Regions from separate parts of the Streptosporangium sp. NPDC006007 genome, predicted to be linked through region 2. Evidence: riboswitches for the same ligand, from Rfam matches in the RefSeq annotation. Region 2 holds a riboswitch; the other holds the start of a gene.

Region 1 (6,880 bases), on a different contig from region 2:
GACCCGGCGCCATCGATCGGGCCGATGAGACGGCCAGGGAGATTTCCGGCCTCCTGCTGGAATTACACGCCTCCCTGCTGCGTTCCGGCGTGCGTGGGGTTCTGGGCCGGTGAGAACCTGACCAGCCACTCGTACCCCTACGAGTGTTACGTTGAACGAACCGGTCGTAATCCAGCGAAGACGGAGCAGCCCGTGTTGCAGATGGAGGTCGTGGGCGTTCGGGTTGAAATGCCCTCTAACCAGCCTATTGTCCTGCTGAAGGAAGCACATGGGGAGCGCTACCTGCCGATCTGGATCGGCATGGCGGAGGCGACGGCGATCGCCATGGCCCAGGCAGACGAGCCGCCGCCCCGGCCGCTCACCCATGACCTGTTCCGTGACGTGCTCGACGCGCTCGGTGTACGGCTGAGCACGGTGAACATCGTCGCGCTCCGGGACGGGATCTTCTTCGCCGACCTCGTGTTCTCCAACGGGGTCGAGGTGAGCGCCCGTCCGTCCGACTCCATAGCCCTGGCACTCCGCACAGGTGCCCGCATCTTCGCCAGCGAGGATGTGGTCAGGGAGGCAGGGGTGATCCTTCCCGACGACCAGGAGGACGAGGTGGAGAAGTTCAGGGAGTTCCTTGACACGATCACGCCCGAGGACTTCGGCCGCGCGGGGTAGGTATTTCGGTGCATTTACGCTTCACGACGCGCCGGGTAGGGTCGTTGACTGATCTTGGCCCCAGTCCTACGGTGCAAGTGAAACCCGCGGTCGTGCACAAACCCCCAGATCAGGCCGTGGGATGAGAGAAAGCCGGAGGTCCGCGTGGCGGTCAGCAGCGGCGAGGGTAGAAACGCCGACCAGGATGACCCGGAACGGCGCCAGTCGGCACGCCAGCGCGCGGGTGAAGAGGGTCTGCTGTTCGACGGGCAGCCGGTGAAACCGCCCGCCGACATCGGATACCGCGGCCCCACCGCCTGCGCCGCGGCCGACATCACCTATCGGCAACTGGACTACTGGGCGCGCACCGGCCTGGTCGAGCCCACGGTGCGGGCCGCGCACGGCTCGGGCTCCCAGCGGCTGTACGGCTTCCGCGACATCCTGGTGCTCAAGGTCGTCAAGCGGCTGCTCGACACCGGCGTGTCCCTGCAGCAGATCCGCATCGCCGTGCAGCACCTGCGCGACCGCGGCGTCAACGACCTCGCCCAGATCACCCTGATGAGCGACGGGGTGAGCGTCTACGAGTGCACGTCGCCCGACGAGGTCATCGACCTGCTCCAGGGCGGTCAGGGAGTGTTCGGCATCGCGCTCGGCCGGGTCTGGCAGGAGGTGGAGGGCTCCCTCGCGGATCTTCCCGGCGAGCGGGCGGAGTCAGGCCAGGGCCCTTTAGGCGAGCACCACGCGGATGAGCTGGCCCGTCGTCGGCGAGTTCGCCGCACGGGGTAAAGTTAGTCCAGCTGCTGACCCTGTGCGGGAGAGACCCCGACTTGATCGGGGCGCCGAAGGAGCAACCTCCCCGGAATCTCTCAGGCACCCGGTACCGCATGGACGAGGCGACTCTGGAAAGCAGGTGCGCCCGCCAGGCGCGTCTCACCGACGGTGAAAGCCCCCCTTTCGGGAGGCGAAGCTCTCAGGTCGAGGTGACAGAGGGGGAGATCCGGCATACGCCCGCGCCCAGCGCCGGTCTCCACCGCCTCGGGAGGCTTTTCATGACCGACCTTTCACCGCTCGGAGAGCTCATCTCTCCGCCGTTCGCCACCCGGCACATCGGGCCCGCGGACGCCGACCGGACCCGCATGCTGGAAGCGGTGGGATTCGCCTCCACCGCCGACCTCGTCGCGGCGACCGTGCCGGAGGTGATCCGGGCCGAGGAGCGGCTGAGGCTGCCCCCGGCGGCCTGTGAGACCGAGGCCATCGCCGAACTGCGCGCCCTGGCGGGGCGTAACACCCTGCTCACCTCGATGATCGGCCTTGGCTACCACGACACGATCACCCCGGCCGTCATCCGCCGCAACCTCCTGGAGAACCCGGGCTGGTACACCGCGTACACGCCCTACCAGCCGGAGATCTCCCAGGGCCGCCTGGAAGCCCTGATCAACTTCCAGACGGTCGTCTCCGACCTGACCGCCCTCGACGTCGCCGGCGCCTCCCTGCTGGACGAGGCCACCGCGGCCGCCGAGGCGATGACCCTGGCCCGCCGGGCCGGCCGTTCGGCCTCGAACGTGTTCGTGGTGGACGCCGACACGCTGCCGCAGACCAAGGCGGTGCTGCGCACCAGGTCCGAGCCGCTCGGCATCGAGCTGGTGGAGAGCGACTTCGGCGCCGGGCTCCCCGAGTGCTTCGGCGTGCTCGTGCAGTATCCGGGCGCGGGCGGCCGGATCAGGGACTTCCGCGCCGTGGCCGACGCCGCCCACGCCCGCGGCGCCCAGGTGGTCGCCGCCGCAGACCTGCTGGCCCTCACCCTGCTGGCCGCCCCCGGTGAGCTGGGCGCCGACATCGCGATCGGCTCCTCACAGCGCTTCGGCGTCCCGATGGGCTTCGGTGGTCCGCACGCCGCCTACATGGCGGTCCGCGACGGCCTCCAGAGGCAGATGCCCGGCCGCCTGGTGGGCGTCTCCCAGGACGCCGACGGGCGCCCCGCCTACCGGCTCGCGCTGCAGACCCGCGAGCAGCACATCCGCAGGGAGAAGGCGACCAGCAACATCTGCACCGCGCAGGTGCTGCTCGCGGTGATCGCGGGCATGTACGCCGTCTACCACGGCCCCGAGGGCCTGCGCCGGATCGCCCGGCGGGTCCACCGGCACGCCGTCGTGCTCGCCGCGGGCCTGCGCCAGGGCGGTGTCGAGGTCGTGCACGACGAGTTCTTCGACACCGTGCTCGCCCGAGTGCCCGGCCGCGCGGCCCGGATCGTCGCCACGGCCCGCGACAACGGGGTCAACCTGCGCCTGGTGGACGCCGACCACGTGGGCGTCACCTGTGACGAGCGGACCGAGTTCATCCACCTGGAACAGGTCCTGGCCGCCTTCGACGTCGCAGGCGCCGTGCTGACCGACCTGGACGCCGCCGCGCACGACGCGCTGCCCGGCGACCTGGCCCGGACCGGCGACTATCTCACCCACCCGGTGTTCCACAGCCACCGGTCCGAGACCGCCATGCTGCGCTACCTGCGCAGGCTCCAGGACAAGGACATCGCGCTCGACCGGTCCATGATCCCGCTGGGCTCCTGCACCATGAAGCTCAACGCGACCACCGAGATGGAGCCGATCACCTGGCCGGAGTTCGCCGGGCTGCACCCCTACGCCCCCGAGGACCAGGCCGTCGGCTACCTGGAGCTGATCAGGGAGCTGGAGAGCTGGCTGGCCGAGGTCACCGGTTACGACGCCGTGTCCATCCAGCCCAACGCCGGCTCCCAGGGCGAGTTCGCCGGCCTCCTGGCGATCCGCGCCTACCACCGGGCGCGCGGCGAGTCCGGCCGCGACCTCTGCCTGATCCCGTCCTCGGCGCACGGCACCAACGCCGCCAGCGCGGTCATGGCGGGCATGCGCGTCGCGGTGGTGGCCTGCGACGACAACGGCAACGTGGACCTCGACGACCTCAACGCCAAGATCGACAAGCACCGCGACCGGCTCGCCGCGATCATGGTCACCTACCCGTCGACGCACGGCGTCTACGAGGAGACCATCACCCAGATCTGCGAGCGGGTGCACGAGGCCGGTGGCCAGGTCTACGTGGACGGCGCCAACCTCAACGCCCTGGTCGGCCTGGCCAAGCCGGGTGAGTTCGGGGCCGACGTGTCCCACCTGAACCTGCACAAGACCTTCTGCATCCCGCACGGCGGCGGCGGCCCCGGCGTCGGCCCGGTCGCGGTCCGCGCCCACCTCGCCGACTACCTGCCGGGCCACCCGCTCCGCGGCGACTCGGCGGTCGGGCCGGTCTCGGCCGCGCCGTACGGCTCGGCGGGCATCCTGCCCATCTCGTGGGCCTACATCAGGATGATGGGCGCCGACGGTCTCAAGGCGGCCACCGAGCAGGCCATCCTGTCGGCCAACTACCTGGCCACCAGGCTCGCGCCGCACTACCCCGTCCTGTACACCGGCCGAGGCGGCCTGGTCGCCCACGAGTGCATCGTCGACCTGCGCCAGATCACCAAGGAGACCGGCGTGACCGTGGACGACGTGGCCAAGCGCCTCGTCGACTACGGCTTCCACGCGCCGACCATGTCCTTCCCGGTGGCCGGCACGCTCATGATCGAGCCGACCGAGAGCGAGGACCTGGCCGAGCTCGACCGGTTCTGCCAGGCGATGATCGCCATCCGCGGCGAGATCGACAAGGTCGCCTCCGGAGCGTACGACAAGACGGACAACCCGCTGCGCAACGCCCCGCACACCGCCGACTGCCTGGTCGCCGACGGCTGGGAGCACGCCTACGCCCGCACCGAGGCCGCCTATCCGCTGCCGTCGGTGCGCGAGGGCAAGTACTGGTCGCCGGTCCGCCGCATCGACCAGGCGTACGGCGACCGCAACCTCGTCTGCTCCTGCCCGCCGCTGGAGGCGTACGAGGACTGATCCGGCCACGAGATCCCCTCGTATGCCGGAGACGGACCGCGCCCCGAGTCGTTAGGCTCGGGGCGTTTCCTCACTCAGGAAGACCCCCGGAAGGACCCCGCATGCCAGAGGTGGACACGCGTCCCTTGGACACCGCGCGGAAGCTGGCCGAGGGCGGTGATCTGGACGGCGCCGCGGTGATCTTCGCGGAACTGGCCGCCGACCCCCAGGGGCCGGACCGGGCCCAGGCGGCGGTGGGACTGGCGGTGGTGCTGGAGGAGCGCGGAGACGTGGCGGGCGCCCGGACGGCCGCGCGCACCGCGCTGGCCACCGGCCACCCCGAGTTCGCCGCGCAGGCCGCCTGCCTGCTCGCCAGGAGTTTCGAGCGGGAGGACCTGACCGACCAGGCCCGCGCCGCCTGGCAGGCCGCGCTCGGCACCGGAAACCCCGCCTGCGTCCCGCTGGCCCACATGGGGCTGGCCAGGCTCGCCGGCGGGCGGCAGGAGGCGGAGACGGCCCTGAGGGCCGCGCTGGCCACCGGCGACCCGGAGATCGCCTCCCGGGCGGCCCAGTGGCTGGCCGAGCTTCTGCTGGAGGAGGGGGAGGCCGGGCAGGCCGCCGACGCGCTCCTGGACGCCCTCTCGGTGCCCGAGGTGGCCGACGTGGCGAGGCTCCGGGTGCTGCTCGGCATCGCCCACCTGGAGCTGGCGTGCGTGGAGCTCACCCGGGCGGTGGAGGAGGGCGGCGACGCCGGGACCGGTGCGCTGGCCATCGAGCTGCTGGCCCGCACGCTCCCGCTGAGAGGCCGTGACGAGGACGCCGAGCAGGTGTGGCGCTACGGTCTGGACAGCGCGGACGAGGACCTCGCCGAGGAGGTCAGGCTCCGCCTCGACCGCGGCGCCTGATCGGCACCCGCCGGGTGCGGCTCTCAGTCGCGGGCACGCCAGCGGCCGATCGCGTGGGCGAAGTTGATCGCCACGATGCCGCCCCAGGCCAGCAACAGCCCCGCCGTGCCCGACTGGCTCGCGATGGCGGTCAGCGGGATGGCGATGCCCATCGAGCCCAGCGCGATCGGAATGGCGGAGTTGGCGCCCTTGCGTGGTGGATGGGGCGGCTGGGAGTGGGGGTGGACGCCGGGATGCGGGGGGTAGACACCCACCCCCTGCATCTCGGCCCGCACCCGCGCGGCGATGGTCGCGTCGAGCCGCTCCACGAACGACTCGATCAGCGCGGCCTCGTATTCCGGGCCGAGGTCACGCCGGGCCTCGATGGTGGCGCGCATGTCCTGTCGGATATCTTGATGCTCCTGCACGGTGCGATTCTCCGCCCATCCGCGGTCCGTGACATCAGCCGATAGGACTAGATCCCGTGTCCACCCGAAGTACGGCCTCGTCCGTGGAGATCACCACCCCGCACGGCCCGGCCCTGGCGGAGATCGACGAGGCCCCGGGCCGGAGGTTCCTGCTGCTGCTCACCCACGGCTCGGCCGGGGGAGTGGAGTCGGCGGACCTGCTGGCCGTACGGGACGCGGTGACGGGGATCGGCGGGACGGTCGCGCGGGTGCTCCAGCCCTTCCGGCTGCGGGGCGCCAGGGCGCCGGGCCCGGTGGTCAAGCAGGACGAGTCCTGGACGGCGCTGGCGGCCGACCTCCGCGGTCGCTACCCGGGGCTGCCGCTGGTGCAGGGCGGCCGGAGCAACGGGGCCCGCGTCGCCTGCCGTACCGCCGTGGCGACGGGGGCCGAGGCGGTCGTCGCGCTCGCCTTCCCGCTCCACCCGCCGGGCAGGCCGGAGCGATCCCGAGTCGGGGAACTGCGCGCGGCGGGTGTGGACGTGCTGGCGGTGAGCGGGGAGCGTGACCGGTTCGGTGTGCCGGCGGCGGCGGACGCCTCGTGCCTGGTGGTGCTGCCCGGTGAGGGTCACGACCTCAACAGGGATCCGGCCAGGGTGGGTGAGACGGTCGCGCGCTGGCTTGACGCGAGGACGCGGCCGGGCTCCGGGAGGTGACGGGGGTGATCAGGCGACGCCGGCCAGCGGCCGGTGCGGTTCGATGACGGCGCCGTCGGGCAGAAGCTCACCGGTGTCCTCGAACAGCACCACGCCGTTGCAGAGCAGGCTCCAGCCCTGTTCGGGGTGGGATGCCGTCGTGCGGGCGGCTTCACGGTCCAGCGCCTCGGCGGACGGACAGGACGGCTTATGCGGGCACATCGGCGTGCCTCCGGATCTTTCTTGTCGGCTCGTTGGATCGACATCGGACAACCGGTGTACAACCGTCACCGATGGGATCCGCTCCCATCGTTCGACGGGGACGAGCATCTGGGTGGACGTATGGCAGCGCGGACCTCGAACGGGGTGAG
Region 2 (6,880 bases):
TGCTCTGGGCTGGGGGCGGTGGGGAAGCCGGAGCGGGTCCGGCACCGCGATGCTTGGCGTCGCGCTTAAAGAAGTCGAAGGACTGAGTCGCATCCATGTCAGGACGGTACGGGGTGATCGGCTGCGGATCGCGGTGAGCTGTGAGCCCACGGCCGACGTCGGAAAACTCGTCACCCGGCTGAACAAGGACGTCGTCACGAAGGTCCGCAAAACTGTCGGGGATGAGGATCTCGGGGCCTCCGTCCGTCTCCACGTCCGGCGGCGCTGACGGCGGCTCCCGCCGCGTCCCGAAGGCCAGTCCGGCGGCCAGGCAGAGGAAGGGGACGGCGGGCACCACGTAGCGGTGGTCGAAGGCCGCGATGAAGGGTGGAAGGACCAGCAGCACGGTCCCCACCGCCCAGGGCAGCAGTACGGCGCCGCCCAGCCGCCGCCAGTGGAGCAGGACGCCGACCAGGCCGACCAGCAGGATCATCGCGAGGTACGGGCCGCGCAGGGAGCCGTACCGCTGGTAGGCGCGCAGCCATCCGGCGTAGGGCTCGGTGAGGCGGGTGTCGCCGGATACGCCCTGGTAGGCCGTGGTCAGCTCTCCGGCGGTCCTGCCCTGGGAGGCGATCCCGGCGGGGAGGGGCCTGGCGACGTCGGGGAAGACGTAGGCGCTCTGCGGGCCCGGGGTGGGGTAGACCCGGCGGTCCCAGTCGAAGATGTGGCCCACGTCCGCCAGGCCCGCGCGCAGGAAGTCGAGCGGCTGGGCCCTGATGGCCTGGATCGCGAAGTCGCCGGCGAGCCTGTCGCGCTCGGCCCAGGTGCCCTTGACCTTGTTCAGCGGTGAGGCGCCGTCCCAGATGTAGGCCGGAGGGGCCTTGCGCTCGCCCACCGGGTCGGTGGGGCAGAGCGCGGCCTCGGGACCTGAGGGCCTGATCCGCTCGCAGTCGGCGAAGGTGAGCGTGCGCGCCCACAGGAAGGCGTTGCCGCGGGTCAGCCCGTAGTCGCCGTAGGTGGACGCGAACCAGGCCGCGTAGCCGCCCAGCCCGATCGCGCAGGTCAGCGCCGCGGCGGTGAACGCCCGCCATCCGGCGCGCCGGATCACCATGCAGACCAGTACCACGGCGATCAGCGGCAGCCCGATCGTCCGGGTGACGGTCGCCGCGGCGAGCAGGAGTCCGGCGAGCAGCGCGATCCACACCGGTGGGCGGCGCCGCCACATCACCAGCGTGACCGCCGCCATCACGAGGAACTCCAGCAGCAGGTCGGCCATGACGAGGTGTTCGAGCTGGACCTGGTGGACCTCCAGCAGCACCGGGAGCGTGGCGAGCGTCGCCCCCCAGCCCGGCAGCCCGCCGAGGCGGCGCAGCAGGAGGTAGACGCAGCAGGCGGCGGTCAGCCCGAGCAGGTGCTGGATCACCACGACGGCCTGGACGCTGGAGAGCGGTTTCAGCATCCACAGGAACAGCGGGTAGCCCGACGGGCGGGACTCCAGCGGACGCGGGTCCAGCCCGGCGTTGAGGTAGACGAAGGAGTCGGCCCAGAACCACAGGGCCGGCCGGTAGCCCAGCACGGCCACGGCCCTGAGCCCGGCGCCGGCCAGCAGGGCGATCATGAAGAGCCAGTGGGAGCGGAGGAAGGGGCTCTCCGGACGTGTTTCCTCCGGTGACAGAACCTCCGTTGACACCAGAACCTCCGAGTCTCCGCGATGGGGGCACCCAGCATAGGGCGGGCCACCGGCCTATGTGGAGGAAGGCGAAGTTTGCGCCCATTGACTCATTTGTCAGATAAATGGGTGAGTCGTTCCCCTGTCGGCCCGAACCCCGCCCGCCCTCATCGGGAAAGGACTCCCGAACGTCCCGCTCCCGTGTCACCCCGGCCAGGTGGGCCGTCGCGCGACGCGCGGGAGCGGAGCGGTCAGCACTCGATGACGTTCACGGCCAGGCCGCCGCGGCTCGTCTCCTTGTACTTGTCCAGCATGTCGCGGCCGGTGTCGCGCATCGTCTTGATCGCTTTGTCCAGGGAGACGAAGTGGCGGCCGTCGCCGCGCAGCGCGATCCGGGCCGCGGCGATGGCCTTGATCGAGGCCACCGCGTTGCGTTCGATGCACGGGATCTGCACCAGGCCGCCGATCGGGTCGCAGGTCAGGCCCAGGTTGTGCTCGATGCCGATCTCGGCGGCGTTCTCCACCTGCTCCGGGGTGCCGCCCAGCACCTCGGTGAGCCCGGCGGCGGCCATCGAGCAGGCCGATCCGACCTCGCCCTGGCAGCCGACCTCGGCGCCGGAGATGGAGGCGTTCTCCTTGAACAGCACGCCGATCGCCCCGGCGGTGAGCAGGAAGCGCACCACGCCGTCGTCACTGGCCTGGGGGACGAAGCGGTCGTAGTAGGTGAGCACGGCCGGGACGATGCCGGCGGCGCCGTTGGTGGGGGCGGTGACGATCCGGCCCCCGGCCGCGTTCTCCTCGTTCACCGCGAGGGCGAACAGCGAGACCCAGTCCATCGCGTGGAGCGGGTCCTTCTCCGGGGACTCGCCCTGCAGTCTCCGGTGGAGCTGGTTGGCCCGGCGCCTGACCTTCAGCCCGCCGGGCAGCACGCCCTCCTTGGAGACACCGCGCCGGACGCAGTCGGTCATGACGCGCCACAGGTGGAGCAGCTGGTCGCGGATCTCCTGCTCCGAGCGGCCGAAGGCCCTCTCGTTCTCCAGCATCAGCCCGGAGATCGACAGGCCGGTCTCGGCACAGTGGGCGAGCAACTCGGCGGCGGTGGTGAAGGGGTGCGGCAGGGCGGTGTCGTCCGGCTTGATCCGGTCGGCGCCGGTGGCGTTCTCGTCCACGACGAAGCCGCCGCCCACCGAGTAGTAGATCTTCTCCCTGATGAGGTCGCCCGCCTCTGAGAAGGCGCTGAAGCGCATGCCGTTGGGGTGGTGCGGCAGCGAGATCTTGCGTTCGAAGACGAGGTGCTCGCCGACCACGAAGGGGATCTCGTGGGAGCCGTACAGGGAGATCGTCCCGGAGGCGCGTATGGCGGCCAGCCGCTCTTCCACGGTGTCGACGTCGATGAGCTCGGGTTTCTCGCCGGAGAGGCCGAACAGGACGGCCTTGTCGCTGCCGTGACCCTTGCCCGTCAGGCCGAGGGAACCGTACAGGATCACCTCGACCCTGGCGGTCTTGTCCAGCAGCCCGGTCTCGTCGAGGCCGCGGGCGAACCTGTGGGCGGCGGCCATCGGCCCACCGGTGTGCGAGCTGGACGGGCCGATCCCGATCTTGAAGAGGTCGAAGACGCTGATCGCCATTGCTCTGTCCTTGCCTTCACATCGCCGTGATCATGCGCGCCGGTCGGCGCGCATGATCACGGCACAAAAGGAGAAATTTTAGGATTCGCCCGAAGTGAGTGCGGCGTACTCCTCGGAGGACAGCAGGTCCTCCGTGTCGCCCTCGATCCGGACGCGGAACAGCCAGCCCTCGCCGTACGAGTCGCTGTTGACCAACGACGGGTCGTCCACGACCGCCTGGTTGACCTCGATGATCTCACCGGTCACCGGGGCGAAGATGTCGCTCACCGACTTGGTCGACTCGACCTCGCCGACGGCGTCGCCGGTGGTGACCGCCGACCCCACCTCGGGCACCTGCACGTAGACCACGTCACCCAGCGCCTCGGCGGCGTAGGCGGTGATGCCCACGGTCAGGGTCAGGCCGTCGTCGATGCCCGAGATCCACTCGTGTTCCTTGGTGTAGTGCAGGTCCTCGGGGATGTTGCTCACTTTTTCCTCCTGTAGAAAGGCAGTTCAACGACCTCGACCGGTTCGCGGCTACCCCGGATGTCCACGGCCAGGCCGGTGGACAGACCGGTGTCCACGTAGGCCATGGCGATGGGCCTGCCCAGTGACTGGGAAGGCGCCCCGCTGGTGACCTCCCCGACGACGGTGCCGTCGCCGGAGACCACCTGGTACCCGTGGCGGGGCACCCGGCGGCCGGTCGCGACCAGTCCGACCCGACGACGGGCCGGCGGGACGTCCTTGAGCGGCTCCAGGGCGGCCCGGCCGACGAAGTCGCCCGGCTTGTCAAACCTCACCACACGGCCGAGCCCCGCGTCGAACGGAGTGAGCTCCGCCGACAGCTCGTTTCCGTACAGCGGCATGCCCGCCTCCAGGCGGAGGGTGTCACGTGCGGAGAGCCCGGCGGGGAGCAGGCCGTACGGCTCGCCCGCCTTGGTGAGCGCGGTCCAGAGCGGCTCGGTGTCGCCGGCCGCGACGAACAGCTCGAAGCCGTCCTCGCCGGTGTATCCGGTGCGGGCGATGAGCGCCTCGCGCCCGGCCACGGTCGCGGGCAGGCCGGCGTAGTACTTGAGGCCGTTCAGGTCGGCGTCGGTGAGCTCGCTCAGGATCTCCAGGGAGCGGGGGCCCTGGACCGCGATCAGCCCGTACCGCTCGGAGCGGTCGTCCACCACGGCCTCGAAGCCCTGGGCGCGCTCGGTGAGCTCGGCGGCCACCCGGGGATAGTTGGAGGCGTTGGCGACGACCATGAACTCCTCGCCGGTCAGACGGTAGACGATCAGGTCGTCCAGCACGTGGCCCCGGCGATCGACGATCATCGTGTAGCGGGCGCGGCCCGGTTCGAGGGCGGAGATGTAGCCGACGAGCGCGTAGTCCAGGGCCTCGGCGGCCTGCGGGCCGGTCACGAAGATCTCGCCCATGTGGGACAGGTCGAACAGGCCCGCCGCCTGGCGGACCGCGTTGTGCTCGGCGGCCTCACTGCCGTAGCGGAGCGGCATCAGCCAGCCCGCGAAATCGGTCAGCGTCGCGCCGAGGGCCTCGTGGACGCCGCGTAGCGGCGTGGGTCGGGACATGTTCGCACCTCAGGCAGGGGTCAGATGAGAGCATCCTCCCCCTCTGTCGTGGATGCCTGAGAGCTTCGCCCGTTTTTTGCCGGACTTTCACCTTCGGCGAGGCCGTACGGCCTGCTTTCCAGAGGCACCTACCCGCACGGTCCTTTGCCTTGAGAGGTTCGCGGGGAGGGCTTGCTCCTTCAGGGGTCCTGGCCTGGATGTCAGGACGCTCTCCCGCGCGGGGTTCATCGGTGTCGTGGCCAGCCTAACCGTCCGCACCGGCCGAGCGAAATCCCCGTACTGTCACGGTTCCTCCCTGATTGTCATCTATCCCTGGTGTATGAGGGATCCATTCGGTCATCCGGTCATCCGGCCCCGGATGCCGGGGGCCGCCCCCGCGCGAAGGCCGGAGCCGGCGCCCCCGCGGCTCTCCTCGTCGAACCGCCATTGGGCTAAGATCAGACCATTGGAGTGTGCGGCGGGCGTCGGTCAAGGGGGTGGGGGCGGCGTGGACGAGTGGGCGCCCCTGGCCGCCGTGTTACGGCCCGTCCGGGCGGGCAACGCCTTCGAGGAGACGGTGGAGCGCCTGCTCCAGGCGATCAAGCTGGAGGTGGTGACCGAGAAGCTGCCGCCGGAGCGGGAGCTCGCCGCGCACCTCGGCATCAGCCGGGTCACCCTGCGCGAGGCCATCCGGGCGCTGCAACAGGCCGGCTACCTCGACGTACGGCGGGGCAGGTACGGCGGCGCCTTCGTCACCTACACCCCGCCGCGCCCTGGCCAGGGCGACCTGCGCAGGGCCGTGGTGGACATGGGCACCGACGACCTGGCCGACGCGCTCACCTTCCAGATGGCCGTGGAGCTCGGCGCGGCCCAGACGCTGGCCGGCACGGAGCTCGACCGGCCGCGCCGCGACGAGCTGCGGAGGCGGCTGAGGGAGGTCAACTCCGCGGGGCCGGGAGACTACCGCCGTCTCGACACCGCCTTCCACCTGGCCATCGCCGAGCTGACCGGCTCCCCGCTGCTCACCGCGGCCTGCGCCGACGCCTGGCTCAGGGTCGCCGGCCTGCTCAACGCCATCCCGCTGCTCCAGCACAACATCCGGCACGCCGCCGTCCAGCACGAGGAGATCGTGACGGCGATCTTGGCCGGAGACTCCGGCGCCGCGAGCCGTGCGGTGGCCGGGCATCTTGAGGGCACCGCGACCCTACTGCGAGGGTTCCTCGCATAGCCTGATGGGCCGTGGGGGATTTGTTCCGGCAAAGAATATTGGACACAGGGCGGCTGCCGCTGTTCTGTTTCTTTGTCGCGTTGATCGGCGCCTTCGTGTTCACCCGGATCAACGTCCGGCTCATCCGCGCCAAGCTCGGCTGGTTCCGCAACGTCAACATCGGTGAGATGCACATCCACCACGTGGTGTTCGGCGTGGTGCTGACCATGCTGGGCGGGGTGTCGGGGCTGATCGTGTCGGGCATCTCCCAGAGCTGGTACGCCGTCACCGCGGCGGTCTTCGGCATCGGCGCGGCCCTGGTCCTGGACGAGTTCGCGCTGATCCTGCACCTGCACGACGTCTACTGGGAGGAGGAGGGCCGTACCTCGGTCGACGCGGTGTTCATCGCGATCGCGATCACCGGCCTGCTCCTGCTCGGCCTGCGCCCACTCGGCTGGGAGGGGTCGGACGGCACGCCGCAGGGCACCTGGGTGACGGCCGGCGTCATCGTGGCCAACCTCGCGCTCGCCACGGTCACCCTGCTCAAGGGCAAGATCTGGACGGGCCTGGTCGGCCTGTTCGTCCCGCTCCTGCTGATCCCGGGCGCGATCCGGCTGGCCCGTCCGGGCTCGCCCTGGGCGTACTGGTTCTACGCCCCCGGCACCCGGCGCCCGGCGCCCCGCAAGATGGTCGGAGCCGAGCGCCGTGAGGAGCGGTGGCGCCGCCCGGCGATCCGCGCGAAGATCGCCTTCCAGGAGTTCGTCTCCGGGCGCCACGACCTTCCCTCCACCCGGAAGCGGTCGCGGCGATGAGGCGGCGGACGGGCCCGGGCGGGCATACTGAGAGGCGTGAGTGCGCTTCCGTC

What was found. A riboswitch is a leader RNA that binds a small molecule or an ion and turns the genes downstream of it on or off. The one in region 2 is predicted to bind glycine.
Region 1: another riboswitch for glycine. It lies ahead of gcvP (aminomethyl-transferring glycine dehydrogenase); the one in region 2 lies ahead of gcvT (glycine cleavage system aminomethyltransferase GcvT).

Annotation. Positions count from the first base shown of each region.
Region 1 is NZ_JBEXUG010000009.1:109,874-116,753, reverse strand. It holds gene ABZ194_RS10230 (MerR family transcriptional regulator) at 1-113, shown strand, start outside; gene ABZ194_RS10225 (bifunctional nuclease family protein) at 193-663, shown strand; gene ABZ194_RS10220 (MerR family transcriptional regulator) at 808-1,428, shown strand; glycine riboswitch at 1,444-1,535, shown strand; gene gcvP (aminomethyl-transferring glycine dehydrogenase) at 1,692-4,547, shown strand; gene ABZ194_RS10210 (hypothetical protein) at 4,649-5,431, shown strand; gene ABZ194_RS10205 (hypothetical protein) at 5,455-5,808, opposite strand; gene ABZ194_RS10200 (alpha/beta family hydrolase) at 5,895-6,530, shown strand; gene ABZ194_RS10195 (DUF5999 family protein) at 6,540-6,731, opposite strand.
Region 2 is NZ_JBEXUG010000013.1:72,591-79,470, reverse strand. It holds gene ABZ194_RS13165 (hypothetical protein) at 1-1,669, opposite strand, end outside; gene ABZ194_RS13160 (L-serine ammonia-lyase) at 1,900-3,276, opposite strand; gene gcvH (glycine cleavage system protein GcvH) at 3,355-3,744, opposite strand; gene gcvT (glycine cleavage system aminomethyltransferase GcvT) at 3,741-4,829, opposite strand; glycine riboswitch at 4,870-4,954, opposite strand; glycine riboswitch at 4,957-5,055, opposite strand; gene ABZ194_RS13145 (FCD domain-containing protein) at 5,317-6,036, shown strand; gene ABZ194_RS13140 (hypothetical protein) at 6,048-6,827, shown strand; gene ABZ194_RS13135 (hypothetical protein) at 6,864-6,880, shown strand, end outside.